3 regions of the Comamonas sp. 26 genome follow, and region 1 is predicted to be linked to each of the others. Evidence: riboswitches for the same ligand, from Rfam matches in the RefSeq annotation. Region 1 holds a riboswitch; each other region holds the start of a gene.
What was found. Region 1 has a riboswitch for glycine ahead of gcvT (glycine cleavage system aminomethyltransferase GcvT). Riboswitches for the same ligand answer to the same signal wherever they lie in the genome.

Region 1 (10,584 bases):
TAACTGTCTGGCGCAATGCGCATGGCCTGCATCTGGATGATGCCGCGCTGGTTGCCAATGGCCTGCATGGCGTTGTTGCAGAGGTTGAACAGGGCTTGCTCTACCTGCGTGGGGTCGGCCATCAAAGGTGGCAGATTGTCGGGTTCAAGCAGCTGCAGTCCGATGAAGGGCGGCAAGGTCACGCGCAGCAGGCGGGCCGTGTCAGACATGACTTCCTGCACCTGCACGGGGCGGCGCTCGGGCTTGTCATTGCGGCTGAAGGTCAAAATCTGGCGCACCAGATCGCGGGCGCGGCGACCAGCTTTTTCAATCTCGCGCAGGCTTTCCATGGCGGCGGGGTTGCCCGTGCTGTCGGCCTTGGCCAGTTCCACATTGCCCAGAATGGCACCCACGATGTTGTTGAAGTCGTGGGCAATGCCGCCAGCCATGGTGCCCACCGCCTGCATTTTGTGGGACTCGCGCAGCTGCGTTTCCAGCGCGTTGCGCTGGGCATCAGCGCGCTTGCGGCTGGTCAGGTCGCGGGCAAAAATCGTGGTGGTGTCGCCGCTGCTGTGGTGCTCAAAGGAGACACTGACCTCGACCGGAATCTCGCGTCCGCTGACGGTCATGCCCGTCATTTCGCCCAGCACGGCCTGCGTGGTTAGAGAGGCAAATGCCAGCGCTTGGGTGGCGTCTGGCAGAAAGCGGTCCAGCGGGCTGCCCAGCGCATCTTGTGGTGAGCATAAAAATAGCGCGGCTGCCGTGGGGTTAAAGACGGTGATGCGCTGGCGCTGATCGATGCAGATGATGGCATCCAGCGAGGAGTTGATGACGGACTCCAGCCGCCGCTCGCTGGTGTGCAACTGTTGGTTGCGCTCTTGCAGCGTCTTGCGCTCGGCGAGCAGCGGGCCCTGGTTGACCACGGCGCACAGATACTGCCAGGTGGCGGGTCCGTTTTGCTGGTGCACGGCCACGGCGGAAATATGCAGGTCACCACACAGCTCGTACTGCTCGTTGATCTGAAACAGCACCTCATGCACTTCAGCGCGGCCCGTGGCCTTGGCTTGCTCAAACGCCATGGCCACGCGCTGGGTATCACTCTCGTGCACAAAGGGTTTGAAGTTGACCAGCAGCCGGTCTTTCTCGGTGGGTTGAAAGGCGCGGTGCGCCATGGCATTGGCCTGTACCACCATGTCAAACTCATCGAGCACCAGCAGGGGCAGCGGAATGCTGGCAAACAGGGTCTCGAAGCGCTCTGAGGCGCTTTCTGCCACAGCCTGGCTGTAGTTGAGCACCTCGTTTTGCAACTCGAGTTCATGCTGATAGTTGCGCAGCTCGGCCACCAGCGCCTGCAGCGGATCTTCATCCTCGGGCACCAGTGGAAGGGTCTCTGCGCTCAAGCCCAGGGGCGCGCCCCCCGGCGACAGCAGGGCATGCAGCGGCAGACCATCATCAATGGCGGGGGGCGGAGGCGGGAGGGGGCGTTCAGAAGAGCTCATGGACGGCAGGTGCCGGGTAGCGAGTAAGTCACCGGCAGTGTAAGCGGGGGCGCTGCTTGCAGCTTGCCAAAAGTCTCTTGGGCTTTGCTTAGGCCCAAGCGATGGCGCATTATTTGCTCATCAATTCATAGCTTGTTGCGCTTGATAGATGGGCGATAGAGGTGTTTTGACAAAAAAGCCAGTGCGCTAAAACACACTGGCTTTTGAGCTTCAGCACACTCTTAACGATCAGTCGTCGTAAGCGTCCATGGGCACGCAGCTGCAGAACAGGTTGCGGTCGCCATAGACGTTGTCCACCCGGCCCACGGGGCTCCAGTACTTGGCGCGGCGCAGGGCGGGCATGGGGTAGGCGGCAGTCTCGCGGCTGTAGCTGTGGTTCCACTCGCTGCTCAGCAGCGTCTCGGCCGTGTGCGGTGCGTTTTTGAGTGGGTTGTCATCCTGTGGCAGCTTGCCCGCTTCGATCTCGGCAATCTCGGCGCGGATGGCGATCATGGCGTCGATAAAGCGGTCCAGCTCGTACAGGTTCTCGCTCTCCGTCGGCTCCACCATCAGCGTGTTGGGCACGGGAAAGGACAGCGTTGGCGCGTGAAAGCCGTAGTCAATCAGGCGCTTGGCCACGTCTTCGGCCATCACGCCGCAGCTTTCCTTGAAGTGGCGCAGGTCCAGGATGCATTCGTGCGCCACATGACCGTGTTCGCCCGCGTACAGAGTGGGGAAGTGATCTTGAAGCCTGGCGCTGATGTAGTTGGCGTTGAGGATGGCGGTTTCGGTCGCCAGCTTCAAACTTGGCTCGCCCATCATGCGGATGTACATCCAGCTAATGGGTAAAACGGCTGCATTGCCCAAGGGCGCTGCGCTGACGGCTCCTACTTCGCGAGTATCTCCGCCCGTGGCATGGCCAGGCAGAAAGGGCACCAGATCTTCGACCACGCAGACGGGGCCCACGCCGGGGCCGCCACCGCCGTGGGGAATGCAGAAGGTTTTGTGCAGGTTCAGGTGACTTACATCGCCGCCAAACTCGCCGGGTGCGGCAAGGCCGACCAGTGCGTTCATGTTGGCACCATCTACATACACACGGCCGCCATGGCTGTGTACCAGCTGGCACAGCTCTTTGACCTGCGTCTCAAACACGCCATGCGTGCTGGGGTAGGTGATCATGATGCAGGCTAATTTTGAGCTGTACTTTTCGCAATGCACCTTCAGGTCATCCATGTCCACATTGCCGTTGTCGTCGCACTTGGTAACCACGACCTGCAGGCCCACCATTTGCGCAGATGCCGGGTTGGTGCCGTGGGCGCTGCTGGGAATCAGGCAGATATTGCGGTGCGCGTCACCCCTGGATTCATGGAAGGCCTTGATGGCCAGCAGACCGGCGTATTCACCTTGCGAGCCTGCATTGGGCTGCAGGCTGATGCCGGCGTAGCCCGTAGCCTGGCACAGCCAGCCGCGCAGCAACTCGTCCAGTTCCGCATAGCCTTGCAACTGGCTGGCGGGGGCGAACGGGTGGATGTTGGCGAACTCTGGCCAGGTGATGGGGATCATCTCGCTGGTGGCGTTGAGCTTCATGGTGCAGCTGCCCAGCGGGATCATGCTGCGGTCCAGTGCCAAGTCCTTGTCCGAGAGGCTGCGGATGTAGCGCAGCATGGCGGTTTCGGAATGGTGGGTGTTGAAGACCGGGTGGGTCAGGAAGGCGCTGCTGCGCTGCAGAGCCTCGGGAATGAGCGAGGGCGCACCTTCATCCATGGCTTCAATCGTGGGCAGGGCCTGGTCGTCTTTGGCGAAGATGCTCCAGATCAGCTCAACATCGGCGCGGGTCGTGGTTTCGTCCAGGCTGATGCACAGATAGTCATTAAAGGCTTTTCGCAGGTTTACGCCATTGGATACAGCGCGAGAAGCTATGGAATCCGTAGCGCCCTCGGTGTGCAGGCTTAACGTATCGAAGGCCGTGTCATGGTGATGGGCGCTGAATCCCAGTTGTGCCAGACCACGGCTCAGAATGGCGGTAAAGCGTGCCACGCGCTGGGCAATGCGCTTGAGGCCTTGCGGGCCGTGATAGACGGCGTACATGCTGGCGATGACTGCGGGCAGCACCTGCGCCGTACAGATATTGGACGTAGCCTTTTCGCGGCGAATATGCTGCTCGCGTGTTTGCAGGGCCAGACGGTAGGCGGGCTTGCCATGCACATCGACGCTGACGCCGACCAGGCGGCCGGGCAGAGAGCGTTTGTACTCGTCACGGCAAGCCATGAAGGCGGCGTGCGGGCCACCGGCGCCCATGGGCATGCCAAAGCGCTGGCTGTTGCCCACCACAATGTCGGCCCCCCATTCGCCGGGCGGTGTCAGCAGGGTCAGGGCCAGCAAATCGGTGGCCACAATGGCGGCGGCTTGCTTGGCGTGGATGGCGTCCACATCGGCCTTCCAGTCCACAATCCAGCCGCTGGAGGCCGGATACTGGATGACGGCGGCAAACAGATCGCCCGCCAGTGCGGCTTCCCATTCCTGTTGGCTGTTGGCGACCAGCACCTCAATGCCAATGGGCTGGGCACGGGTCTGGATGACTTCAATGGTCTGGGGGTGAACATCACCAGCCAGCACGATGCGGTTGCTTTTGGATTTGACCGAGCGCTTGGCCAGTGTCATTGCCTCGGCAGCGGCCGTGGCTTCGTCCAGCATGGATGCATTGGCAATCGGCATACCGGTCAGGTCAGTCACCATGGTCTGAAAGTTGACCAGTGCCTCCATGCGGCCTTGCGAGATTTCTGCCTGATACGGCGTGTAGGCTGTGTACCAAGCGGGATTTTCCAGAATATTGCGCAGAATGACGCCCGGCGTGTGTGTGCCGTAGTAGCCCTGACCGATAAAGCTTTTCAGCACCTGATTCTTGCTGGCAATGGCTTTGAGTTCAGCCAGCGCTGCCGCTTCAGTCACAGGCGGGGGCAAGTCCATGGGCTTGGGGCGGGCGATGGATGCGGGCACCACGTCACGAATCAGCGCATTCAGCGTGGGCTTGCCGATGACGTCCAGCATTTTTTGCTGCTCGTCGGTATCAGGGCCGATATGGCGGGGGAGGAACTCGCGGGAGTTTTCCAGAGACTCCAGCGAAGCAACGGGAGCGGGGGGCGACATCAGCATGGGAGGGACCTATTCTCGAAAGCTGTGACTGGCAAGCACCGGCAAGTGGTGTCGGACGTTTGCCATAAAAAAACGGCCTTCGCGTCTGCGAAGGCCGTGTGCCAATTAATTGTCCTTGGCGAAGTCGTTGTAAGCGGTTTCTTCCATCAGACCTTCGAGCTCGCTCACATCGCTCATCTTGACCTTGAAGAACCAGCCGGTGCTCAGCGGGTCGCTGTTGGCCAGTGCGGGGTCGTCGCGCAGGGCTTCGTTGACTTCGATGATTTCGCCGGTCACGGGCATGTAGACATCAGCGGCGGCCTTGACGGACTCAACCACGCCAGCGACATCGCCAGCCTTGAAGGTGGAGCCGACTGCGGGCAGGTCCACAAACACCACATCGCCCAGCGCGTCTTGCGCGTGGACGGTGATGCCGACGATGGCGGCATTGGTGTCAGCGACGTTGATCCATTCGTGTTCTTTGGAATACTTGATGCTCATGGAAGGCTCCAGATGGGGGATTCGGGGAATCAGATGTTTGAGAAAGGTCCAGCGCGCACTTTAGCGGCGTTCTGTGACCTGTTTGGCGAACTGGCCTGACTGTTCTGCGGTGGCAGCCTTAGCCGCGGTAGTAATGGGTGGGCACAAACGGCGTGGCAGCTACCTTCATGCGCACGGGCTTGCCGCGCACCATGGCGAAAATCTCGGTATCCACTGCCGCATAGTCGGGCTGCACATAGGCCAGCGCCACAGGCTGGTTCAGCGTGGGGCTGAGCAGGCCGCTGGTGATGTGGCCGATATGCTGGCCGTCCATGTTCTCCAGCACCGCAGGCTCGCGCACGGGAATGCGCTCAAGGGCCACAAGCCCCACACGCTTGCGCGTGAGCTGCTGCGGATTTTGCAGCTGCGCAAGCACAATGGCCGCGCCGGGAAAGCCGCCTTCGCGTTCACCGCCGGTGCGGCGTACCTTCTGGATAGCCCAGTTCAGCGCGCCTTCCACCGGGGTTGTGGTGGTGTCGATATCGTTGCCGTACAGGCACAGACCCGCTTCTAGACGCAAAGAGTTGCGCGCGCCCAGACCAATGGGTGCGACTTCGGGCTGGGCCAGCAATGTCTCGGCCAGAGCCTCGGCAGCGTCGCTGGGCACGGAAATTTCAAAACCGTCCTCGCCCGTATAGCCGCTGCGCGTGATGTAGAGCGCGTGGCCTTGCCAGTCAAAGTGATTGCCAGTCATGAAGACCAGATCGCTCACGCCGGGGATCAGCCGGGCCAGCGCAGTTACGGCTTGTGGGCCTTGCAGCGCCAGCAGGCCGCGGTCGGGCAGGGGCAGGACTTTGCAGCGCTGGCCTATGTGTTTTTGGATATGCGCAATATCGGCCGCCTTGCAGGCACCGTTGACGATGAGGAACAGGTCGTTGCCCCGGTTGACGAACATCAGGTCGTCCAGAATGCCGCCTTGCTCGTTGAGCAGCAGGCCGTAGCGTTGCTTGTGCAGACCAAGACCTATGATGTCAACGGGCATCAGCGATTCAAGCGCAGCCGCTGCGTCAGGGCCGCGCAGCAGCAACTGACCCATGTGCGAAACATCGAACAGGCCTGCGGCTTTGCGGGTGTGGAGATGCTCGGCCATCAGTCCCTGAGGGTACTGAACGGGCATGGAGTAACCGGCAAACGGCACCATGCGGGCGCCTAGTCTCTGGTGCAGGGCAAACAGCGGCGTGGTGCGCAGGTCGGAAGAAATATCGGCAACAGTCACAGGCAAGCGCTCCGGTCATTCAAACCAAGATGAGTGGCTATGCACGGCGGCTGCCATGCCTAGCGGGCTTGCCCTGCTGTCCGCTTTACCTGAGAGATTCGCCGCCGCAGTGAAGTCGGGCGGTTTGCTCCTTCGGTGGATGCCATCACCTAGCGCAATTGCGTAGTGCGGCATCTCTCTCCAGCAAGGAACGCTGCCTGCATTCAGCGCGGCAGCGCTTGTCAGTCCTTTTGCCTGAGCGTTTGGGCACCAGGTGGGGTGTCTGCGCCTTCGGCGGTGCGTTGCAGCGTGAAGCTGAGAGCACTCTCTCCTGACAGTGGCAATTCTAGTAGAACTGTCTGACCAGCCCTGAATAGTTTCTGGCAGGCTGGGGTTTACGATAGCTCTGGCACAGAGGCCGCAGTGAATGCGTTTTGGGGCATGCAGGCCCGCCACCAAGGGCTGCAGGCGTGGGGCTGGTTCAGGTCGATACGCTCGCCCATCATGGGTGTGGCGACGGGGATGGCTTGCTGCTGGCCCAGATACAAAATCTGCTCGAAGGGGTCCCACCACGCGTGCATGGCCAGATTGAAGGTGCCGTTGTGAATCGGCAGCAGCCAGCGGCCCTGCAGGTCCTGATGGGCTTGCAGCGTTTGCTGTGGGTGCATGTGAACATAGGGCCAGTGCTCGTCATAGGCACCGGTTTCCATCAGCGTCAGATCAAAGGGGCCAAAGCGCTGGCCTATCTCTTTAAAACCGTCAAAGTAGCCGCCATCGCCACTGAAGAAAACGCGCAGTGGCAATGCGCTCTGCAAATCTTCAATCACCCACGATGCCCACAGCGTACGGTTCCCGTCGCCAAGCCCACGGCCTGAAAAGTGCTGGGCGGGTGTGGCGGTCATGCGCAGGCCATTGACTTCGCTGCTCTGCCACCAGTCGTGCTGGCGGACTTTTGCGGCGGGAACGCCCCAGTCCATGAGTCGGTCACCCACGCCAAGCGTGCAAAGGAATACGCCCACTTTGGGAGCCAGCGCACGGATGGTGGCACGGTCCAGATGGTCGTAATGATCGTGCGAGAGGATGACGCCATGCAGCGGGGGTAGTTCATGCAGCGCAACTGGCGGTGCATGAAAACGTTTGGGCCCGGCAAAGGAAAACGGCGAAGCGCGCAGAGAGAAGACGGGGTCCGTCAGCCACCAGCCGCCGCGCAGCTTGATCAACACAGTGGAGTGACCTAGGCGGTACAGGCTGCGCTCAGGCGCGGCATCCAGCGCGGCGCGGCTGAGTTTTTGTAGGGGAAGTGCGCTGCCGGGCTCGGTGTTGGCGGGCTTGTTGAACAGAAATTTCCACAGCGTTCTGGCATCCGGCTTGGGGCCGTTGGCTGGGCGCGGATGGACGTTGTGAAAGAGCCCGTCCCGGTTCTGGGGCGATGCCTGATAGTCAGCGATTGAAGATGAAAAGCGAATCAAGTGCAGGGCCTGAAGTCAGTCAGAGTGAATAGTTGAGGCTGGGCTTGTGCACTGCAAGCACAAACTTGCAAGCAGCCGTATCTGAGTGAAAGGTTCGGATTAAGAGCGGCTAACGCTACCCAGCAAACCGGAGGTTTGCGTTTGAGGCGAAGCAACGACGTATTAAGGTGCTCTAAGGTGTATTCGCCACCGGTTCATTGATGGGCGGAAAGATCAATTCATAAGGCTGCTCGAAGCAGGTGGTGACGGGCTGGCCCTGGCGCATGCCGGGCTTGAACTTCCAGCGTGTAAGCGACGTCTGAATGGTTTTCACGATGCGTGGGTCGGTCTTGGCGGGTTGCCAGAGCACGCGGCCCAGCTCGCCTTGAGGAGTGACTTCAAGCAAGAAGGTGACGGTGGTGTGAAGCCCTTTGGGAAACCAGCTGGACTGGATGATCGGGCTTGTCTGGCGGCGCAGCTGGGGTTGCTGATCCAGCTGGGCCATAGGAATGCATTCTGTGCGTGTCCATTCTGGCCATGATGGCTGGCTCACCGTGGCTTGCGCGCTCTCCGTATTGCCGGGCTTATCCGGTGCAACCGTGGTGCAGGCACCAAGCACCACGGTTGCGAGGGTAATGGCGCAGATGGCCGCAGGGCGGGAGAAGTTTGAAATAGGCATGAAAGTATTCTTGCCCAAGTTCCAATAAGCGCCTTTTTCTCTCAAAAAAATAGCTACCAACGCTGATGGATAAAGCGCTGGCAGCTATTTTGGCTTGAAGCTTGGCGTTACTACTCTGTGCTTTTACTCTGCGTTTCTCAATGCGCGCCAGCGGCTGCGTCTGCTCCGCCACCGGCCTGCGGAGCAGGGCGCTTGGTGAACCAGATCAGCACGATCAGGCTCAGGAACAGAAAGGACGATGCCAGAAAGATATCGTCCGCAGCGCGGGTGAAGGCTTGCTGGTCAATCAGCCGGTTGATCTGTGCATAGGCCTGCTCTGCACTCATGCCCGCCGCCTGCAATTGCTTTACGGTGATGGCAAACGTGCCCTGGCCTTGCACCAGCAGCTCTGTGAGGTGAGCGTGGTGCATGGAGGCCCGGTTTTCCCACAGGGTCGTGGCAATGGAGGTGCCCATTGCACCCGCCGTAATCCGCACAAAGTTGGACAGGCCTGCGGCTGCCGGAATGCGATCTGGCGTCAGCCCGCTGAGCGTGATGGTGGTCAGCGGAATGAAGAAGAAGGCCATGGCGCCGCCCTGAATCAGCGTGGGAATCAGGATATGACCGAAGTCCGTCTCTACAGTGAACTTCGAGCGCATCCACAGTACCAGCGCAAACACCATGAAGGCAGCAGTCGCCATCTTGCGCGGGTCCCAGACGGCGACTTTGCGGCCGACGATGGGCGTCAGAATAATCGCCAGTATCCCCACGGGCGCCAGTGCCAGACCGGCTGAGGTGGAGGTGTAACCCATCCACTGCTGCAGCCACAGGGGCAGCAGCACCACATTGCCAAAGAACAGGCCGTAGGCAATCGACAGCGAAATCGAGCCGGCCGCAAAGTTGCGCCGCTTGAACAGGCGCAGGTCGACTACCGGGTGGGCATCGGTCAGTTCCCAGACCACGAACACGGCAAAGGCAACGACGGCGATCACGGCAAAAGCAATGATTTCATTGGAGGCAAACCAGTCCAGCTCCTTGCCCTTGTCCAGCATCAGCTGCAGCGCGGCGACCCAGAGCACCAGCAGGCTCAGGCCCACGGTGTCGATGGGCAGCTTGCGTGTCGGCGTCTCGCGGCTGCGGTACAGGCTCCAGGTCATGACAGCCGAGAGCAGGCCCACGGGCACGTTGATGTAGAAAATCCACGGCCAGGAGATGTTGTCTGTAATCCAGCCGCCCAAAAGCGGCCCTACCACGGGGGCCACCAGCGTGGTAACCCCCCAAAGTGATAGCGCCACCCCTGCCATGGCCGGGGGGTAGCTGGCTAAAAGCAGGGTTTGCGACAGCGGAATCATGGGCCCGGCGACCAGGCCTTGCAGCACGCGAAAGAACACCAGCATCTCTAGCGAGTGAGCAAAGCCGCAAAGCCAGGAGGTCAGCACGAACAGCAGCACGCTCATGGTGAACAGGCGCACGGCACCAAAGCGCTGCGTGAGCCAGCCGGTCAGCGGCACGGAGATGGCGTTGGCCACACCAAAGCTGGTGATGACCCAGGTGCCCTGGCTGGGGCTGACGCCTACATCGCCCGAGATGGCCGGAATGGCCACGTTGGCGATGGAGGAGTCCAGCACATTCATAAAGGTGGCCAGCGACAGGGCCAGCGTACCCAGCACCAATGGCGCTCCCTTGAGGGGCGGAATGGCGGGCATGGCCATGGGGCGCAGCGGCGGTGCCTTGCCGGGGCCAGTGGCTCCGGTGTCCTCGGGGGAGGCGGAAGAGGGGGAAGTCATGGCTGATTTCCGCCTCTTATTGGGCAGGCTGCTGCTCTTGTTTTGCGGGCTCGGCATTGGCTGGTGTGGCCGCTGCTTCTGATTGCGCGGCAGGCAGCTTGCTCAGCGATGTCAGTGCGGGCAGTTTGTCGCCTGAAATGATGTGCTGAATGCGCTCTTCGGCCTGCGCCAGCGTGCCGTCATACACCGCAGTCTGCGCCACGGGCGTGGTGCGGGGGGCGTTGGCCAGCGCCAGGCCATCCTTGTCGCGGATATCGACCTTGACATCCATGGACAGGCCCACGCGCAGGGGGTGCTGCTTGAGGGCTTCGGGCTCCAGGCTCACGCGCACGGGCACGCGCTGCACTACCTTGATCCAGTTGCCGGT
Region 2 (10,584 bases), on a different contig from region 1:
GCCAGATTCAGCAGCCAGATATAGACGGCCTGCGGGCTGTACAGTGACGAGAACAGGCACAGGCTGGCAATCAGCGTGCTGCCGATCAGCGCATACAGCGGCACGCCGTTCTTGGTCAATTGAGAGAACATGCGCGGAGCATTGCCCTCGGTCGCCATATTGAAAAGCATGCGCGTTGCCGCATACATGCCGGAGTTACCGGCAGACAGCACCGAGGTCAGAATCACTGCATTCATCACCGTAGCAGCCGACAGCAGACCCGCGTGCTGGAACACCAGCGTGAACGGGCTCACCGCAATATCGGCCACATCCGTGCGCAGCAGTTGCGGGTCGGTATAGGGAATCAGAAAACCGATGACGATGATGGCCAGCACATAGAACAGCAGAATGCGCCAGAACACCTGACGAATGGCACGCGGCACGTTCTCGCGCGGATTCTCGGATTCGCCAGCGGCCACGCCGACCAGCTCCGTGCCCTGGAAGGAATAGGCCACGATCATGGCTACGCCCACAAAGGTGGCGAAATTGCCCACAAACGGCGCATCGCCCGTAGTCCAGTTCTCAAAACCTGGCACATGACCGTTGCTGATAATGCCGAACAGAATCAGCACGCCGGTGATCAGAAAAGCCACGACGGCCACCACCTTGATCAGCGCAAACCAGTACTCGGCTTCGGCAAAACCTCGGGCTGAAAAAGCATTCAGGCCCACCATCAGCAGCAGAAATATTCCGCTCCAGATAATGCCCGGCACATCGGGCAACCAATAGGCCATCACCAGTTGTGACGCCACCAGATCGACCGCCACCACCACGGCCCAGCTGAACCAGAAGTTCCAGCCCAGCGCAAAACCAAAGCCGCGATCCACATAGCGCGATGCGTAGGTCGAGAAAGAACCTGCCACCGGCATGAACGCGGCCAGCTCGCCCAGGCTGGTCATGATGTAGTACACCATGATGCCGATGAGCAAATAAGTCAGCACCGCGCCGCCAGGGCCGACCTGCGAAATAGCCGAGCCAGAGGCCACGAACAGACCTGTGCCGATGGCTCCGCCAATGGCAATCATGCTCAGGTGGCGCTGCTTGAGCACCCGGTGCAACTGGGGTTTCGCGTTGTCACTGCTGCCAGTCGCCAGCGCGGTATGCGCGGGTTGCTGGCTTGAGTTGGGTTGGGACATAAATGTCTTGTTGTATTGGTTTGCGCCCATCTGCACAAAACACCCAACCATCCCGCAGGCGTTGCGGCAAGCAACGCAAAAAAGCGACCAATGCGATCGCAGACAACAAGGACACAGGAACGAAGCCATGAAGCAGAACGCCGAGGCCGGTAAGGCCCGTTGCATCCTGTATCGGCAGCTACCCCAGTCGGGCGCTTCAGTGGCAAAGCGGTGATATCGCTAGGCCAGTTGACAGGCAAAGATGTCATTTTGCCCAAAACCTTCAACGGCCATACCCGGCTGCGCCAATGCAGGGGCTGACTCTGGGGCTGCTCAAACCCACTTGACAGCTTTTTACGCTATGAAATTGGAAGCTTCTTGCGCTTACCTTTAGGCCACTTACGCATTATTCGGCTTCAAGACTCCTCAATAACAGGCGCAAGCCGCTATCTATTTTTCAGAAACTTGAACGCCAGCAAAGCCAGTAACTCTAGAAAACCCGTATACCCAACCACCCGACTTTTACCTACATTCGCCATCAGGCTCTCAGCCTAGTGGTGCCGAGAGAGACTGCAGCGAAAACTTTCGTATGCAGCGCCGAAGGAGCAACCGCCCCGGAAACTCTCAGGCAAAAGGATCGGCATCACTGCTTTAACACTCTGAAGAATGTCCAGACGTCATCGTCCGCCGGGCATACCGAAGGAGCAAGCGAATATCGCCCCTGGCGCTGCTTCGTGAATCTCTCAGGTCCAGAACAGAGGGGGCGTCCGCTGCGTATGTTGCGCACGGGCTCCACCCTTGACGTTTCTGGAACCTGAATCATGAAGACAATCGCCGTTATCGGTGGTGGTATCACGGGCGTGACCACCGCCTACGCCCTGGCGCGCCGCGGTTTTTCCGTCACCCTTTTCGAAAAGCAGCGCTACGCCGCCATGGAAACCTCGTTCGCCAATGGCGGACAACTATCGGCCTCCAATGCCGAGGTCTGGAACCACTGGTCCACCATTCTCAAGGGCCTCAAGTGGATGCTCAAAAGCGATGCGCCGCTGCTACTCAACCCCAAGCCCAGCTGGCACAAAATTTCGTGGTTCTGCGAATTTCTGGCTGCCATTCCCCACTACGAGAAAAACACCGCAGAGACCGCCCGCCTCGCCATTGCGGCGCGCGAGCATCTGTTTGACTGGGCCGTGCGTGAAGGCATTGATTTCGACCTGAAGAAAGAAGGCATTCTTCACATCTACCGCAATCAGGCGGGCTTTGAGCATGCGGGCCGGGTGTCCAAACTGCTGGCCCAAGGCGGGCTGGAGCGCCGCGCCGTGACGCCGCAGGAGATGCGTGCCATCGAGCCCACCTTGTCCGGCAGCTACTACGGCGGCTATTACACCGAGAGCGATTCCACCGGCGATATTCACAAGTTCACCAGCGGTCTGGCCGCTGCCTGCTCACGCCTGGGCGTGCGCTGCCTGTACGAGCAGGAAATTCTGTCCGTCAACGCCCATGGCAAGCAAGCCAGCGTAACGGCCCGCCAAGGGCAGGAAACCAGCACAGCAAACTTTGACGGCATCGTCGTCTGCGCAGGCACGGCCAGTCGCACGCTGGCATCGCAGCTGGGTGACCGGGTCAACATCTACCCCGTCAAAGGCTACTCCATCACCATCAATCTGCTCGATGAAGTCAGCCGCTCGGCAGCGCCCATCGTCAGCCTGCTCGACGATGAAACCAAGCTGGTCACCAGCCGCTTGGGCGACGACCGCTTCCGCGTGGCGGGCACGGCAGAGTTCAATGGCTATAACAAGGACATCCGCGCCGACCGGATCAGACCGCTGATTGAATGGGTGCAGCAATGCTTCCCTGGCGTCAGCACCCGCAGCGTCGTGCCATGGGCGGGACTGCGCCCCATGATGCCGGACATGCTGCCCCGCGTGGGTCGCGGCAGCAAGCCCTGCGTTTTCTACAACACCGGCCACGGCCACCTGGGCTGGACGCTGTCCGCCATCACGGCCGACATGGTTGGCGATATCGTTCAGCAGTCTCTGGGCAGCACAGCAACGACACCAAGGCCCGCTTCCATGACGCCAGCAAGAGCCTGATTCACACCACTCATTGTTGACAACCCATAAAGCCATACCAGACCTTTGCCTGCAAGGTCTGGTGCTCCGCTGATCCGCTATTGATTAAAGAGCTGCCTGCGCTTACTCACTGACTACTTTATTCACTATTCAATACAGAAGTGGCAAAAAACATGCGCGGGCAGCTCTCAAATTCAGAGCTGCAAACAGATCAAAACCAGTCCCAGCATCATCAGCGCCATGCCCAGTTTTTCCGTCAGCGACAGCTGCTCGCTAAACACGCGGCGCGAGACGAGGTAGCTGAACACCACCTCCACCATGCCCAGCGTGCGCACCGCCGCTGCGCCTTGCATAGCATAGGCGGTAAACCACGCCAGCGATGCCGCCGCGCCCATGCTGCCTGCCAGCAGCGATATACGCCAGGCCTTGAAGATGGGGCGCAGGCCCTGTTCATGGGTCTTCGCAATCCAGACGCCCAAGACCAATGACTGCATGCTCTGTGCTATCAGCACACCCCATGCACCAGACAGCCAGGGCGAGTCCACACCTAGGCGCGCAATCTCTACCGCGCCGCCACGAAAGCCAATCGTGGCCAGGGCAAAACAGGCTCCGCAAATCAGTCCATACATCGATGACTTGCTTGCCCATGCCGATAGCGTAAAAATCTGCCCGCGCGGCGGCAAGGACAGCATGAGCACACCGATAGTGGCCAGCACCATGGCCAGCAGCGCCCAGCGTGTTGGTAGCTCATGCAAGAACATGGCGGCAAACAAGGCCACCTGCAGCACCTCGGTTTTGGACAGCGTGACCGCCACGGCAAAGTTGCGCTCCTTCATGGCCATCAGCAAAGCCGCCGTGGCCGCAACCTGAAACGCCGCTCCCATCGCAATCCAGCCCAGATACACAGCGCTGAACTGCGGCAGCGCCCGTGGCTGATCGCCAAAGCCATACAGCGCCAGCAGATAGACAGCGGCAAACGGCAAGCCGTAGAGAAAGCGCACCAGCGTGGCAGGCATGGTGCCGACCTGCGCCGTCAGCGAGCGCTGGGCCGTGTTGCGCACCGTCTGCGCAGCAGCCGCAAACAGCACCACGATCACCCACACATATTCCGTTCCGATGCCCGACATGACTCGCCTTCTCTATTGTTGCCGCACCAGCATAGCGCCGCCCATTCGCGACTGCTGACGCAATTCATGCAGCCCGCCTGCTTGAGCCAAGGTGACGTGAAATGCGAATGCATACAGGACTGATGGCGACAGCCGCATCAAATACAAATATCCTCAAATCGAAGCCAATCAAACAGCTTTAGCTACAATTCACAGCGGGTGCCCGCCACATACGGTGGTGATGGCAGGTGAATCTTCATGCGCAGGTCGGGCCGCCAGCGCGCCAGTTGTTTGCAGCGTTTGATGCAGCAATGAGGCATTGCCTCATGCCTTTATGCATCTCGGGCAAAGGACTTCAGACACCTGAATCGATAGATGGACCCACAGACCATTGTGCAGGCCCCTGCGCCTTCTGCACCCCAAAACTCTCCTCGCATCCCCGCCCTGCAAACTGCTACCGAGCACATGCAGGCAAAAATTGCACATCTGCTGCATATCGAATCCTTTGCCGGTATGGTGCTCATGCTGGCTGCGGCTGCGGCGCTGATCTGGGCCAACTCCAGCAATGCTGAAAGCTATTTCGCACTGTGGCACGCCCCCGTCGCAATGACGCTGGGGCCCTGGAGCTTCAGCACTGACCTGCATTTCATCGTCAACGATGTGCTGATGACCGCCTTCTTTCTGGTCGTGGGCATGGAGATCCGGCGCGAGCTGCACAACGGCGCGCTGGCAAGCCTGCGCCAGGCCAGTCTGCCGCTGATGGCCGCCATAGGCGGCGTGGCCATGCCCGCTCTCATCTATGTAGCGCTGGTGGGCGGCGACAAGACTTTGCTCAACGGCTGGGCCATTCCCACTGCCACAGACATTGCGTTTGCCGTGGGCGTGCTGGCCCTGCTGGGTCGCAACATCCCATCCTCGCTGCGCATCTTTTTGCTGGCGCTGGCCATCATTGATGACATCGTGGCCGTGCTCATCATTGCCTTCTTTTACTCCGGCGGCCTGCAGGCCATAGGCTTTGTGATTGCCGGTGTGGGCGTGCTACTGGTGCTGCTGTTCAACCGCATGGGCATTGCCGCGGCACCGCTGTATCTGCTGCCCGGCGCAGTGCTGTGGTTTGGCCTGCTCAAGACCGGCGCCCATCCCACGCTGGCCGGTGTAGTACTGGGCCTGATGACGCCCGTGTTTGTGCGCCCTGCCAAGCAGCCACCGCTTATCACTGCACAAGCCGCCATGCGCAAGGCCAGCGAGCAAGTGCATGCTGGCAAGCCCGATCCGCAGCACCTGCTGCAAGACTTGCGCACAGCACAATCTGCCCAGCGTGATCTGCTGCCGCCTGCGCTGCGTCTGCCCATGATTCTTCACCCCTGGGTGGCTTTTGGCGTCATGCCCATCTTTGCATTGGCCAATGCGGGCGTGCAGTTTTCCGGCATCGACCTGAGCGCTGCAGCGCCGCAAACTACGGCCACAGCCGTGCTGGTGGCGCTGGTGCTGGGCAAGCCTCTAGGCGTCTTTCTCTGCACCTGGCTAGCCGTGAAAAGCGGCCTTTGCAGCCTGCCCCAAGGCCTGAACTGGCACGGTGTGTTGCTGGTGGGTCTGCTGGCCGGCATCGGCTTCACCATGTCAATCTTTGTCGGTGGTCTGGCCTTTGAAGATGCCGCTCTACTAGGTGCCTCAAAGCTGGGCATTCTAGCGGGATCGGCGTTTGCAGCAGTGCTGGGCCTTAGCTATGGCTTTGCCGCGCGCAAGCGCTTGCAGCGCAATTAAGCGCCTCTTGGTCACGATGCTCAGGCAGGTCAATAAGTCCCGAGCAATGAGGTCTTGCCGCCAGTCGATAGACCCGACTTGGCGGCAACCAAGCACGCGACGTGACTAGAATGCCTGCTCGCTGCGGCTCGCCGTCTATGTATCAGGAGCCCATCAAACTAGTCGCTATGGCTGGCATTTCATAGGCCCTCAATCCATCAAAAAGCGAGAGCAAGCAAGGGCCAGATGATCTGGCGACAAATTGCTTCACGCGGCCTCGGCTCTATCTTTCAGGAAAAATTCCTTGGACCCGCCTGAAGTCATGCCGAGTTTTGTCGCGGCAGGCTAAGCGCAGCGTATCTACCTCAGGAACATCAGGAAAAAAATGAAGAAACACATGCTCCCTCTTTACTCCGCTGCCGCATTGCTGCTTGCCAGCACCTTGGCAGTGGCGCAGCCCGCAGACCTGGTGCGCAAAGCACAGGCAGGTGATGCTCAGGCCCAGCTTGACCTTGGCCAGATGTATGTAGAGGGCCGCGGTGTGGCACAAAACGATGAGAAAGCCGCGCAATGGTTTGGCCTGGCGGCGGCACAAGGCAATGCCTTGAGCCAGAGCAATCTCGGATTGATGTACGACCAGGGCCGTGGCGTGGCGAAGAACGATGTGGAAGCCGTCAAGTGGTATCGCCTCTCGGCGGCGCAGGGAGAGGCCAACGGTCAGTTCAATCTGGGTGTGATGTACGAAGACGGCCGCGGTGTGGAGCAAAGCGATCAGGAGGCCATCAAGTGGTATCGACTCGCGGCAGCGCAGAACCTTCTCGACGCCCAGTACAACCTGGGGCTGATGTATGTCAGCGGCCGCGGTGTGGAACAGAGCGATAAGGAAGCTGCCAAATGGTTTGGCATTACGGCGGCCAAGGGCCACGACTCGGGCCAGGTCAACCTTGCCGTGATGTATGCCACCGGTCGCGGCGTGCCGCTCAATGAAAAGGAAGCCGCCAGGTTGCTGGGCCTGGCCGCAGAGCAAGGCAATGCAACGGCGCAGGTGAACCTTGGCACGATGTTTGAAGAAGGACGCGGCGTCAAACGCAGCCTGTCTCAGGCCTATTTCTGGTATGCCTTGGCGGCCGCTCAGGACCTGGAAGACACGGAGTCGCTGCGCGATGAAGCCGCCCAGAAGCTCAAACCTGCCGAGCGCGCTGCACTGGACAAGAAGATCAGTGCGTGGAAACCCAAGACAACGAACCGCTGAGTTTGCACGCTCGAAACCGCCACTCTTTATCGACAAATACGCCATGAAAAAGCAATTCAGCCATCTCCTCTGTGCAGCCGCCCTGCTGCTCTCCAGCCCGCTGGTCATCGCGCAATCCGCAGACCTGTTGCAAAAAGCCCAGGCGGGCGATGCACAGGCACAGTTCAAGCTCGCCGCCGTCTACCTCACGGGCCGGGGCGGGCCAAAAAATGATGATGAAGCCGCCAAGTGGTTCATGCTTGCAGCAAAGCAGGGCCATGCGGAAAGCCAGGCCAATATTGGCCTGATGTACGGACGCGGGCGCGGTGTGCCGCAAAGCGATGAAGAGGCGGTCAAATGGTATCGCCTGTCCGCAGAACAAGGTGATATCGATGGCATCTTCAACCTCGCCGTGATGTATGACGATGGCCGTGGCGTGGCAGAAAATCAGGAAGAAGCCGTCAGGCTGTACCGCCTTGGGGTGGCGCAAAACCATGCCTCAAGTCAAAGCAATCTCGGCTACATGTACGACCATGGCCGCGGCGTGGCGCAAGACAGCAAGGAGGCTTTCAAGTGGTACATGATTGCCGCAGAACAAGGCGATGCCAACAGCCAGTTCAACGTGGGCTCCATGTACGCCTTGGGCCGAGGTGTTAAGCAAAGCTGGCCCCAGGCTTATTTCTGGGCGCTGCTGGCAGCCAGGGATGGTGAAAAGGATTCGGCCAAGCAGCAGGAAATCATTGCCAAAAAATTGAAGCCTGCGCAACGCACAAAAATCCAGCAGCAAGTGCTGGAATGGAAGCCCAAAGCTGGCAATTCCTGAACGCCAGTCTGAGATCACGGCGGCTTGCAGCGCAGCAAGCCGCCAGCAAAGCAGATCAGATCAGATCAGATCAAACGGCCTAGGGTAGGTGCCGGGCAACAGGATTTCGCTGCCTACCTTGTTGATATTGGTGTGGCCGCAAAAAGCCATGGTGGTGTCCAGCTCCTTGTGGATGATCTGCAGCGCCTTGGTCACACCCTCCTGACCGTAAGCACCCAGACCATAGAGGAAGCTGCGGCCGATCATCGTGCCTTGCGCACCAAGCGCGCGGGCCTTGAGCACGTCCTGCCCGCTGCGAATGCCGCCATCCATCCACACTTCGATGTCCTTGCCAGCGGCCTCGACAATCGAGGGCAGTGCCGCAATCGACGAAGGCGCACCATCGAGCTGGCGGCCACCATGGTTGCTGACGATCAGCGCGTCCGCTCCACTTTGCGCGGCCAATCGGGCGTCTTCGGCATCCATCACGCCCTTCAAGATGATCTTTCCACCCCAGAGTTTCTTGATCCATTCCACGTCGCTCCAGTTAAGCGAGGGGTCGAACTGATCGGCTGTCCAGGACGACAGCGAGGACACATCGCCCACGCCATCCACATGGCCGACGATGTTGCCAAAAGTGCGGCGACGGGTGCCCAGCATGCCCATGCACCAGTGCGGCTTGGTGGCCAGATTGATCAGGTTGGCAATCGTGGGTTTGGGCGGCGTAGACAGGCCATTTTTAATGTCCTTGTGGCGCTGACCCAGAATCTGCAAGTCCAACGTGACCACCAGCGCCGAGCAGTTGGCAGCTTTGGCGCGGTGGATCAGCCGCTCCATGAAGGCCTTGTCGCGCATCACATAGAGCTGGAACCAAAAAGGGTGGCGATCTGTGTGTTCAGCAATGTCTTCTAGCGAGCAAATGCTCATGGTCGATAGCGTGAACGGCACGCCGAACGCCTTGGCCGCCTTGGCACCCAGAATCTCTCCATCGGCATGCTGCATGCCGGTCAGGCCTGTGGGCGCAATGGCCACTGGCATGGCCACATCCTCACCAATCATGGTCGTGCGAGTGCTGCGCCCTTCCATGTTCACAGCTACGCGCTGGCGCAACTTGATCTTCTGGAAGTCGTCTTCGTTGGAGCGATAAGTGCCCTGGGTGTAGGAGCCCGAATCCGCATAGTCATAAAACATGCGCGGCACGCGGCGCTTGGCCACCACACGCAGGTCTTCAATACAGGTGATTTTGGAGAGATCGCTCACGATTTCTAGCCTTGTTATTGGAACTGGACCCGATGGTAGCTTTCATCACTGCCACGCGAACAGCTTCTTGGGTTGAAGTGATTTATGCCGGTATTGAAATTTTCTACAGCGGCGTTCAATCGAGGGCTAATGCTAGGTCTATAAGCCCAGTCACACCGCCACCATCCTCGTCATCCATACAAAAAGGAGACAAAGGCAATGGTTTGGCAACAGGTCTATGACCCTCTCTCGAATATGTGGCTATCCACATTGCTAGCGGCAATTCCTGTCGTGGTGATGCTGGTCGGCCTGGGCTTTTTGCACATGAAGGCCCACCTGGCAGCCGGCGCGGGCCTCGTTGCCGCGTTGATTATTGCTGTCTTCGTCTACAACATGCCGGCCGAGATGGCCGGCCGCGCCGCCTTGTTCGGCGGCTTCACTGGTCTGCTGCCCATTGGCTGGATCGTGCTGACCATCATCTTTTTGCATCAGCTCACCGAGCAAAACGGCAGCTTCAAGGTGCTGCAGGATTCGCTGTCGGGCATCACCCCCGACCGCCGCATCCAGCTCTTGCTGATTGCCTTTGCCTTCGGTGCATTTTTCGAAGGTGCAGCGGGCTTTGGCACACCGGTAGCGGTGACGGCCGCCATCCTGATCGGTCTGGGCTTCTCGCCGCTGGCCGCTTCGGGTCTTTCGCTGATCGCCAATACCGCTCCCGTGGCCTTTGGCGCGCTGGGCACGCCGGTGATCACCCTGGCCAAGGTGCACGGCTACGACCTGATGGAAGTGACGGCCATGATTGGCCGCCAGCTGCCCTTCTTCTCGGTGCTCGTGCCTTTCTGGCTGATCTGGGCCTTTGCCGGACGCAAGGGCATGATGGAAATCTGGCCCGCCATTTTGGTCACCGGCCTGTCTTTTGCGATTCCCCAGTATCTGGTCTCCAACTTCATCGGCCCCGAGCTGGTGGACATCATTGCCGCCATCGTCTCCATGGTCAGCCTGGTGCTGTTCCTGCGCGTCTGGCAGCCCAAGAGAATCTGGACCTCGGCCTCGCTGCGCGGCAAGGATGTCAGCGCTGCTGAAGCCAAGCCACCCCAGCCCGTGGTCAAGCACAGCCGCTCGGCCCTGATTGCTGCCTGGATGCCCTGGTTGATTCTGTCGGTCTTCGTGTTCATCTGGGGCCTGCCTCCGTTCAAGGCATGGCTCAACAGCATCTTTGCCCCGGCCTTCCCCATGACGG
Region 3 (10,584 bases), 870 kb from region 1:
CATCGGCTTCATCGATCAGCAACTGACCCGCACTCGCGCCCTCCAGCCCCGCCACCAGCCGCAGCAGCGTGGACTTGCCGCAGCCGCTGCGGCCCACGATGGCGATGAACTCGCCGGGCTGAACATCAAGCTGCACCTGCTTGAGCACTTCCCGCTCGCCATAGCGCTTGGTCAACTGCCGGGTCTGCAGCTGCACGCCTTGAGGCTTGATGCGATCGGCCTCATCCTGTTCACTGCGCAGCTGGCCGGCCAGCTCCAGCACCTGCGCTTCGTCCAACGATGCCTCCCAGGCTTCCAGCGGCCGGCGTGCATTCAAGGCACCGGAACTCACCAGCGACTGCGTCAAACGACTCCATAAATTGCTCATCACAAGCTCCTGTCATTCTTTTCACTGACCTCAAAAACCGTCACACCCCAGGCAAGAGACATCCAGCAAGGGCCGCCCTGCTGCATGAATGTCGTCCCCTCAGGGGCAAGTCGCACAGCGACTCAGGGGGTCCCATAGTTCGGATGCCAGCGCAGCCACCAGCGCTCCAGGCTGCGTGCAAAGACGTCGGCCAGCTTGCCCAGAATGGCGTAGAGCAAGATGCCCACCAGCACCACATCGGTCTGCAGAAACTCGCGGGCATTCATGGTCAGATAGCCAATGCCGGCCTGCGCCGAAATGGTCTCGGCCACGATCAGAATCACCCACATCAGCCCCAGCGAAAAACGCAGACCCACGAGGATGGAAGACAGAGCGCCGGGCAGCACGATGTCGCGGTACAGCTGCCAGCGCGTGAGGCCGTAGCTCTTGCCCATCTCGATCAGCCCCGGGTCCACATTGCGAATGCCGTGAAAGGTGTTGAGATAGATGGGGAAGAACACCGAGATGCTGATGAGAAACAGCTTGGCCGACTCATCAATGCCAAACCACAGAATGACCAGCGGAATCAGCGCCAGCGCGGGGATGTTGCGCACCATCTGGATGGTGGAGTCCAACAGCGTCTCGGCCCAGCGCAGCGAGCCTGTGAGCAACCCCAGCAACAGACCCAGACTGCCGCCTATGGCCAGCCCAGCCAGCGCACGCCCGGCGCTGACCCTGACATGGGTCCACAGCTCGCCCGATTCGGCAAGCGTCCAGGCGGCACGCAGCACATCCAGCGGAGCGGGCAGTACCCGGGTCGACAGCCAACCGTAGGCCGATGCTGCCTGCCATGTGGCAATCAGCAGCAGCGGCACCAGCCAGGGCAGCAGCCGCACACCGACCTGCCGGGCAAACTGCTCCAGACGGGGCACCGGCTGAGTTGCGGGCTTCAAAGCCAGCGTTTGAACATCACTCATGCCGTCTCCTTCAGCTTTGCGAAACCCGACCCTGATCGCGGCCCGGTGAGTACAGATTGGCGACGGTCTCGCCAAACGGGCCGCTGGGGCTGCCGCCGCCCAGTTTTTGCTGCAGGTTGAGCGGCAGCAGCGGGAAGACCAGCTCGGCAAAGCGATAGGCTTCTTCCAGATGCGGATAGCCCGAGAACACAAAGGTGTCGATGCCCAGATCGGCGTATTCCTTGATGCGATCAGCCACCGTCTGTGCACTGCCCACCAGCGCCGTGCCGGCACCGCCACGCACGAGTCCGACACCGGCCCAGAGATTTGGGCTGATCTCCAGATCCTTGCGGCTGCGCTTGCTGCCACCTGCATGCAGGGCAGCCATGCGGCGCTGGCCTTCCGAATCCATGCGCGCAAACGCGGCCTGCGCCTGCACCACGGTTTCATCCTGAACACGGCTGATCAGGCGCTCGGCATCGGCCCATGCTTCCTCATCGGTCTCACGCACGATGACGTGCAGGCGAATGCCGAATTGGAGCTTGCGGCCATGGCGCTCGGCCTTGGCGCGCACATCGGCCAGCTTCTTGGCGACTTCGGCCGGGGGCTCGCCCCAGGTCAGATAGGCATCGACCTGCTCTGCCGCCAGCTCATGGGCGGCTGGGGATGAGCCGCCAAAGTACACAGGCGGATACGGTTTTTGTAGCGGCGGAAACAGCAGCTTGGCGCCCTTGACCTGCAGATGCTGGCCGTCAAAGTCCAGCGACCCACCCTCATGGCTGCGCGCCAGAATTTCGCGCCAGATTTTGATGAACTCTGCCGACTGCTCGTAGCGCGTGGCATGGTCGAGAAACACACCGTCTCCCTCCAGCTCAGCCTGATCGCCGCCGGTCACCAGATTGATCAGCAAGCGCCCGCCAGAGAGCCGGTCAAAGCTGGCCGCCATGCGCGCCGCCAGACTGGGCTGGTGCAGCCCTGGGCGCACAGCCACCAGAAACTTCAATCGCTTGGTGACGGGGATCAGGCTGGAAGCCACCACCCATGGATCTTCGCAAGAGCGACCGGTGGGAATCAGCACCCCTTCATAGCCTAGGCTGTCCGCGGCGACAGCGACCTGTTTGACATAGTCGTGGCTGAGTTGCCGCGCACCTTCGCTGCTGCCCAGATAGCGGGCGTCACCATGAGTGGGAATGAACCAGAAAACTTGCATGGAATATCTCCTCAGACCTTGGATGGCTGCCAGACGATGTCGGCGACCCGAATCTGGCGTGGAATCACGCCCAGACGAAAAAATGCATCGGCCACACGCTGCTGATCGGCCACCATGACGGGGCTGAGCAGCGATGTGGGAGAACTGGGCCGGCGGCCTATGAAGCGACTGACCACGTTGGCCTCCAGCCCGCTGAAAGCGGCAACCAGTTGCACGGCTTCCTGGCGCGAGCGCTGCACCAGCTGGTCGGCCTGAGTCAGCTCCTCGAACAGCGCATGTATGAGCTGGGGCTGCTGCTCCACCAGCGCCCGAGAGGCCAGATAAAAGGAGTTGTTGCCCGTCAGCCCTTCGCCATTGCTCAGCACCCGTGGACGGATGCTGAGTTCGGTGGCCGCGTAGTACGGGTCCCAGATGGCCCAGGCATCCACGCTCTTGCGCTCGAATGCGGCACGCGCATCGGCCGGAGCCAGGTACACGGGCTGAATGTCGGCCCAGGCAATGCCCGCCTTATCGAGCGCACGCACCAGCAGATAGTGGGCGCTGGAGCCTTTTTGCAAAGCAATGCGCTTGCCTTTGAGGTCGACCAGGGTTCGCAGCGGTGAATCGGACTGCACCAGAATGGCCGAGCTTTCGGGCTTGGGCGGCTCGGCCCCCACATAGCGCAGGTCCTTGCCTGCGGCCTGAGCAAACACGGGCGGCGAGTCGCCGGTCAGGCCGAAGTCCAGACTGCCGACCGACAGAGCCTCCAGCAGTTGCGGCCCGGCGGGAAATTCCAGCCAGCTGATCTGCGTCTGCGGCAGGCGTTTTTCGAGCACGCCATGCTGCTTGAGCACCACCAGGTTGACCGCTGACTTCTGGTAGCCGATGCGTAACTGGGCCGGTGCCCCGACCAAAGGCTTGGCCTGAGCACTGGCGTAATGGTCGGCCAGCACCCAGCTCAGCGCCGTGGTGCCCAGCAGTTGCAAGGCCTGGCGACGGCCTCGATAAAAGCGGGGAATAGAGGATGAAGCACTCATGATCGGATCTCTTTCATGAATCAGCGACTGGCCAGCAAGTCCACAGGTGCGGCGTGCAGCAGGTTGAGCTTTTTGGGGATGAGCTTGAGGTCGAAGAAGGTGTCGGCAATCTTTTGCTGCTCGGCCAGAATTTCACCGTTGACGGCCTGGGTACCAAACTCGGCGCGGCTCAGGTACAGCTCGGTCACGGAGGTGTCCAGCCCCAGAATCTGCGACAGCTCAGCGGCTGCGGCCTTCTGGTTCTTGCTGGCCCATTTGTCGACAACGGCAATTTCCTCAATCGCAATGCGCAGCACATCGGCGTTACGGCTGGCAAAGTCGCGTGAGGTGAAGTAGTAGGCGCGGTTGTTGACCACGCCCTTGGCATCGGCCAGCAGGCGAGCGTCCAGCGTCTTCTGGGCAGAGGCCAAGAAGGGGTCCCAGATCACCCAGGCATCGACCGAGCCTTTTTCAAATGCCGCACGGGCATCTGCGGGGGCCAGAAAGACGGACTGCACATCGCCGTACTTGAGGCCATGCTTTTCCAGCAGCTTGACCAGAAAGTAATGGACGTTGGAGCCCTTGTTATAGGCAATGCGCTTGCCCTTGAGGTCAGCCACGCTGCGAATCGCCGAGCCCTTGGGTACGATCACGGCCTCAAGACCGGGGCGGGCCACGGTGGCACCGGCATAGACCAGGGGCGCACCGGCGGCCTGCGCAAAAATGGGCGGGGCTTCACCCACATCGCCAAAGTCTATGGAGCCGACGTTCAGAGCCTCCAGCTGCACGGGGCCGGCGTTGAATTCCACCCAGCGCACAGACACACCCAGTGGCGTCAACCGCTTTTCCAGCGTGCCGCGATTTTTGAGGATGGAGAGCCAGCCTTTTTGGTGACCCACGCGCAGTACACGCTGTGCGCCATTGCTTTGCTGGGCTTGCAGCTGGCCCGACGCCAGTGCCAGCGCCGAGGCCACAGTCCCCGCCAGCCACTGGCGGCGGGTGGTTTTCAAAAGCTGGGTCGAAACGCGAGAGGTGGTGATGTTGCGATCAGTCATGAGAATTCAATCCTTGGAAGGGGCAGTCCACAGGCCTCTGGTGTTCAGACCTGTTTTGGGCACTTTTCAGGCGCAACTCGGCCTTCACAGCGCGGGGACTGCTATCAAAAACAATGGGAGTGCGTTAGGGGCGCAAGAAAGGATGGCCAGCAAGGGCCGCCTTACAACGAAGCCACGAGGCCGTCGGCCCCGCAGGGGAAGCGGCGCAGCCGCTCAGAGGAGAGCTAGATCAAACACTACATCGCACGTCAGTAAACGCGATGTTTTCAAAGTGGTTTCCAGCCCATTGCGCGCTGCGGCGCAGGTCAGTGGCCAGCAACTGGGCGGCGTCGTCCAGCCGTTCGGCAATATCCGGGGTAAGGCCATAGCCGCCTTCGGGCAACAAGGGCACGCCTTGATCGGTGGCGTAAATGCCCGGCAGGATGTGGCGCGCACCCAGCGACTGCAGCACGGGGCGCAGGGCATAGTCCAGCGCCAGCATATGGTGGGGGCTGCCGCCTGTGGCCAGCGGCAAAACCAGCTTGCCTTTGAGCGCGGTCTGGGGCAGCACGTCGAGAAAAACCTTAAGCAGCCCGCTATAAGCCGCTTTGTAGACCGGCGTAGCTACCACCACGGCATCGGCCTGCGCCACACGGTCTGTGATGGCTCGAATTTCGGCGTGATCAAACTGGGCTAGTAGCAGCGCTGCGGGGTCCAGCTGGTTGAGCTGCAGCACGGGTTCAGTGCTCAGGCCCTGCGCCTGCAGACGGCTCGCCACGGCATGCAGCAAGGATGTGGAGCGCGAGGGCTGTGTGGGACTTCCGGCAATCAGCAAAATCGACATGGCTTGGCTTATCTTTGTGGGAGTGCTTTAGGAGCTGCGAACAGGGCCCGGAAAATCGTAGATTGGCGTTTCAGACAAGGTGCAAAGCCACAGGCGGTACAAACGTACGGCAAGGCTTCATATCACAAGGTATCAAAGGTGGTGTTGAGGGCTTCAAGGCTGCTGCGCCGTGCCGGGGGATGTCTCCGCTTCCCTGCTCCCGGCCTGAGTTTGCTGCGGCTCAGGCCACAGCTTGCCGCTGGCAATCAGTGCCTCGGCCTCGTCCCACGAAGCCTCCCACGCCAACAGCGGCTGGCGTGCATTCATGGCTCCTGCGCTCAAAAAAGACTGTCCCAGACGGCTCCAGAAATTGCTCATTACCCGCTCCTGTTGTTGCTGTGATCTGGTGTGCGGCGGGCCAGCCCGCCGCGCTGTGCTTACTTCTTGGCGTAAATCTGGTCGAAGCTGCCGCCGTCGGCAAAGTGCGCCTTGTCAGCCGCAGCCCAGCCGCCAAAGGCCTTGTCGATGGTGAACAGCTCCAGCTTGGGGAACTGGCTGGCGAACTCGGTCGCCACCTTGGCATCGGTGGGGCGGTAGAAGTTCTTGCCGGCAATGCGCTGGGCGTCTTCGGAGTACAGGTACTTCAGATAAGCCTCGGCCACGGCACGCGTGCCGCGCTTGTCCACCACCTTGTCGACCACGGCTACCGAAGGCTCAGCCAGGATGGACAGCGAAGGCGCAATGATCTGGAACTTCTCAGGGCCAAATTCCTTGAGCGCCAGATAGGCTTCGTTTTCCCAGGCCAGCAGCACATCGCCCAGACCACGCTGCACAAAGGTCACGGTGGAGCCACGCGCGCCGGTGTCCAGCACGGGCACGTTCTTGTAGAGCTTGGTGATGAAATCCTTGGCCTGCGCATCACCGCCGTACTTGCGCTTGGCAAACTCCCAGGCGGCCAGATAGTTCCAGCGGGCACCGCCCGAGGTCTTGGGGTTGGGCGTAATTACCTGCACGCCGGGCTTGACCAGATCGTCCCAGTCCTTGATGCCCTTGGGGTTGCCCTTTTTCACCAGAAACACAATGGTCGAGCTATAAGGCGCGCTGTTGTGCGGCAGGCGCTTTTGCCAGTCAGCCTTGACATTGCCGTTCTTGACCAGCGCATCAATATCACCGGCCAGCGCCAGCGTGGCGACATCAGCATCAATACCGTCAATGATGGAGCGCGCCTGCTTGCCCGAGCCACCGTGCGACTGCTTGATGGTCACATCCTGGTTCTGCGTGGCCTTCCAGTGCTTGGCAAACGCCTGGTTGTAATTCACATACAGCTCACGAGTCGGGTCATAGGACACGTTGAGCAATTGCACGCCGCTTTGTTGTGCAAAAGCAGGCAATGTGGGCAGAGCGGAGAGGGTCAAGCCAGCAATCAGACCGGCAGCCAGAGGAAACTTGATAAAGTTGCGACGATTTTTCATTGGACTGTGTTCTTGGAGTGAATGGATAACGGGCTTCTTCTCCCCCGTTGCTATGCATTCTTGATCCGCAGTCTTAAAACTCAAACTACTAAGATTTCAGTTTGTTATTACCTAAACATCTGTAATCACACAAGAGGACCCTACACATGGCACGTACCGTTCATTGCATCAAGCTGGATCAGGATGCAGAAGGCCTGGACTTTCCCCCTGCACCCGGCGAACTGGGCAAGCGCATCTATGAAAGCGTGAGCAAGCAGGCCTGGGCCGACTGGCTCAAGCACCAGACCATGCTGATCAATGAAAACCGCCTGAACCTGGCCGACGCGCGCGCCCGCCAGTACCTGTCCCGTCAGATGGAAAATCATTTCTTTGGTGGCGGAGCAGATGCGGCTCAGGGCTACGTGCCTCCAAGCGCTGAGTAAGCTCGCCTGAGTCAGAGACCTCAGATACAAAAGCCCCGTGGCATTGCCCGGGGCTTTTTTGTTGCTGGCTGCGGCCAAAGGCGCCAGATTTGTCACAGTCAGGCATCAAGGAAAACCTGCCTATACCCCAAGCACAGCAAGCGCGAGCAGCTATCAAAATTAACTTTCCATCATCGCCATCGCAGCCGCCAACGAAAAGCCAGACTTCAAATAAAACAAAAAACAGATCATCAAACCCAGGCAACACAGGTACTAACCCGTAAAACACCGCCATAACTGGCTAAAATCGCGCCCATCCTGCGGGAGAGCGGAACCTGCAACGGTTCCCGCCGAAGGCGCAAACTCCCATAATCGCTCAGGCAATAAGTACCGCAGGTGGGTCAGACAAGGCCCGGATATCGCCAACTGGAGAGCAGCCCGCAATCACAAGTTTGCAGGGCTCACCGAAGGGGCAAGCATGTCCACCGCGAAGGTGCACATGCGCAACTCTCAGGTAAAAGGACAGCGGGAGAGGCAAACCAGACACTCCTGTTGATGTGAGTGGCTGGTCTATTTTCAAGTGCCGTCATGCTTCCTTCCGTCTCTTTGCTGGACTCGTTCCAGACCGCCAATTTCACCGTCATGCTGGTCATCTATCTGGTGGCCATCACTGCCGAAGCCATGTCCGGCGCGCTTGCTGCGGGCCGGCGCAATATGGATATCTTTGGCGTCGTCGTCATTGCCTTTGTCACAGCCCTTGGCGGCGGCACCATTCGTGACATGGTGCTGGGCCACTACCCGATTGGCTGGACGCAGCATCCCGAATATGTGTATCTGGTCATCAGCTTCGGCCTGCTGACCACGGTGATTGCACGCCACATGCACAGACTCAAGCAAGTGTTTTTGCTGCTGGACGCCATGGGCCTGATCGCCTTCTCGCTGATCGGCTGCAACACCGCGCTGGAGCTGGGCTACCCCACCATCGTCGTCATCATGGCGGGCATGATTACCGGCATCAGCGGCGGCATTTTGCGTGATGTGCTGTGCAACCAGGTGCCCGTCGTCTTCCGCCGCGAGCTATATGCCAGCGTGTCGCTGGCCGTATGCCTGATGTTCCTGGGCCTGCGTCACCTGGATGTCAGCCCCAATATCAGCACCATCGTCTGTTTTGCCGGTGGCTTGGCCTTTCGTATGGCGGCCATTCGTTTTAAATGGCGTCTTCCTGTCTTCTCCTACCAGCAACGCTGGGAATAAACTTCCCCCCTGAGCCGCTTTGCGGCTTCCCCCTCTCTCTGCGAGAGGGGGACGACAGCCTCGCTGCGAGACGGCTCTTGCTCGCTGTCCCTGATACTTACACCGCACCAGTTTTAAGCATCACGCCTTGTGGATGCGTTTTCCCCTGCCATGTCTGAACCCATCACATGGATGCCTGATGGCACCCCCTACAGCTCTCGTTTTCAGGATCGCTATCGCAGCGAAGATGGCGGCCTCGATCAGGCTACCCATGTCTTTCTGGGCGGCTGCGGCCTGCCTGCTGCATGGGCCAATACGCCGCAATGGCGGATTCTGGAAACCGGTTTTGGCTTTGGCCTGAACTTTCTGGTGACCTGGGCGGCCTGGAAAGCTGACCCGCAGCGCACGCGGCTGCTGCATTTCGTTTCGGTTGAGGCGTTTCCCGTCTCTCGCGAAGACCTGCTGCAGTCCTTGCCTGCAGATGACCAGCTGCGCGCACTGGGCCTGCAACTGGCCGAGCAGTGGTGGGGGCTGCTGCCAGGCGTGCACCGCCTGTCTTTTGAAGAGGGCCAAGTTCTGCTGACGCTGTATATAGGCCCGGCACAGACCATGCTGCGCAAGCAGCAGCTCACGGCAGATAGCGTCTACCTCGATGGCTTTTCGCCCCAGCTCAACCCCGAGCTATGGGATGAAGATGCCATGAAAAACATCGCCCGCCACTGCCGCCGTGGCACGCAGCTGGCGACCTGGTGCGTGGCTGGCAGCGTGCGGCAAGCCCTGAAGACACAGGGCTTTGACGTCAAAAAAGTGCCGGGAACGCCTCCCAAGCGACACAACCTGCAGGCCAGCTACAACCCTGCGTGGGAGCCCCGCCACCGTGCGGATGGGCTGCCTGCGCCCGTCAAACAACCAGGCCACTGCCTGGTGCTGGGTGCGGGGCTGGCCGGTGCAGCCGCCGCAGCCAGTCTGGCAAGGCGGGGCTGGCAAGTCACCGTGCTCGACAGTGCTGCGCAGCCCGCTGCCGGTGCATCGGGTCTGCCTGCAGGGTTGTTCTGCCCCCATGTCTCACCCGATGACAGTGTTTTATCGCGTCTGTCCCGCAGCGGCGTGCGCACCACGCTACAAACTTTGCAGCAACTGAGCGCTGCCCAAAAACTGCAAACGGACGAGGACTGGGCCCATGGCGGCGTGCTGGAGCATGACCTGAACGAGCCCGCCCACCTACCACCGCAATGGCTGAAGACAGGCAGCGCCGAGCACGGCTGGGGCCTGCAGTGGAGCAAGCCCGCTACTGCTCAGCATCTGCAAGCCGCCCGCTTGCCTGATGACAGCCACGCCCTGTGGCACGCGCAGGCGGGCTGGGTCAGGCCTGCGCAACTGGTACGGGCTTTGATGCAATCGACCCTTATTCAGTGGCAGGGCAATACCGATGCCGCCAGGCTGCAGCGCGATGAAGTCAACGGTCAGTGGCAGGTGTTGAACCTGCAGGGCCAGAGCATTGCCCAGGCCGACATGCTGGTTCTGGCGCTGGGCCCGGCCAGCAAAACACTGCTGCAAGCCAGTGGCATGAATGCCGGACTGTGGGAGCTGCAAGCCATACGCGGGCAAGTCAGCGTGGCCGAGCATACGGCACAGACTCAGGCGGCCATGCCGCCCTTCCCGGTCAACGGCCACGGCAATCTGGTACCGGACTTTCCGGGTGACGCCCCTACCAGCCCGCACCAATGGATCATGGGCTCCACCTTCGAGCGCGATGTGACCGAGCTGCCGCCCAGCGCCGCAGACCAGCAGGCCGCACATGCGGGCAATGGCGAGAAGCTGGCCGCCCTGCTGCCCGCATGCCGGCAGGCGCTGCAATCCTTTTTTGATGCACCACAGCAACCCGAGACCTGGGCGCGAGTGCGCTGCGCCGCCTATGACCGCCTGCCGCTGGCCGGACCCGCCGGTGAAGCGGCGGACGACCTGCCCGGACTGTGGGTGCTGACGGGACTGGGCTCGCGCGGGCTGACGCTTTCCATGCTCTGCGGCGAGTTGCTGGCAGCGCGCCTGCATGGTGAGCCGCTGCCGCTGGATGCCAAGCTGGCGCAATCGCTGGGCACGCAGCGACTGTGGAG

Region 2: it holds a riboswitch for glycine, as region 1 does, so the genes downstream of both, CLU84_RS15835 (D-amino acid dehydrogenase) here and gcvT (glycine cleavage system aminomethyltransferase GcvT) in region 1, are expected to answer to the same signal.
Region 3: it holds a riboswitch for glycine, as region 1 does, so the genes downstream of both, CLU84_RS06185 (trimeric intracellular cation channel family protein) here and gcvT (glycine cleavage system aminomethyltransferase GcvT) in region 1, are expected to answer to the same signal.

Annotation. Positions count from the first base shown of each region.
Region 1 covers NZ_PEFL01000001.1:2,219,862-2,230,445, reverse strand. The annotation lists gene CLU84_RS10280 (ATP-binding protein) at 1-1,478, opposite strand, end outside; gene gcvP (aminomethyl-transferring glycine dehydrogenase) at 1,707-4,610, opposite strand; gene gcvH (glycine cleavage system protein GcvH) at 4,716-5,090, opposite strand; gene gcvT (glycine cleavage system aminomethyltransferase GcvT) at 5,209-6,345, opposite strand; glycine riboswitch at 6,412-6,539, opposite strand; glycine riboswitch at 6,558-6,668, opposite strand; gene CLU84_RS10260 (MBL fold metallo-hydrolase) at 6,720-7,793, opposite strand; gene CLU84_RS10255 (hypothetical protein) at 7,966-8,451, opposite strand; gene CLU84_RS10250 (DHA2 family efflux MFS transporter permease subunit) at 8,589-10,217, opposite strand; gene CLU84_RS10245 (HlyD family efflux transporter periplasmic adaptor subunit) at 10,234-10,584, opposite strand, start outside.
Region 2 covers NZ_PEFL01000002.1:271,463-282,046, forward strand. The annotation lists gene CLU84_RS15830 (amino acid permease) at 1-1,175, opposite strand, end outside; glycine riboswitch at 1,706-1,804, shown strand; gene CLU84_RS15835 (D-amino acid dehydrogenase) at 1,976-3,244, shown strand; gene CLU84_RS15840 (DMT family transporter) at 3,418-4,350, opposite strand; gene nhaA (Na+/H+ antiporter NhaA) at 4,705-6,093, shown strand; gene CLU84_RS22580 (tetratricopeptide repeat protein) at 6,470-7,324, shown strand; gene CLU84_RS15855 (tetratricopeptide repeat protein) at 7,368-8,126, shown strand; gene CLU84_RS15860 (alpha-hydroxy acid oxidase) at 8,187-9,365, opposite strand; gene CLU84_RS15865 (L-lactate permease) at 9,564-10,584, shown strand, end outside.
Region 3 covers NZ_PEFL01000001.1:1,351,907-1,362,490, reverse strand. The annotation lists gene CLU84_RS06230 (ATP-binding cassette domain-containing protein) at 1-367, opposite strand, end outside; gene ssuC (aliphatic sulfonate ABC transporter permease SsuC) at 490-1,323, opposite strand; gene ssuD (FMNH2-dependent alkanesulfonate monooxygenase) at 1,334-2,512, opposite strand; gene CLU84_RS06215 (aliphatic sulfonate ABC transporter substrate-binding protein) at 2,524-3,528, opposite strand; gene CLU84_RS06210 (sulfonate ABC transporter substrate-binding protein) at 3,549-4,562, opposite strand; gene ssuE (NADPH-dependent FMN reductase) at 4,792-5,385, opposite strand; gene CLU84_RS22325 (hypothetical protein) at 5,539-5,742, opposite strand; gene CLU84_RS06195 (sulfate ABC transporter substrate-binding protein) at 5,802-6,836, opposite strand; gene CLU84_RS06190 (oxidative damage protection protein) at 6,983-7,258, shown strand; glycine riboswitch at 7,549-7,640, shown strand; glycine riboswitch at 7,654-7,773, shown strand; gene CLU84_RS06185 (trimeric intracellular cation channel family protein) at 7,826-8,491, shown strand; gene mnmC (FAD-dependent 5-carboxymethylaminomethyl-2-thiouridine(34) oxidoreductase MnmC) at 8,663-10,584, shown strand, end outside.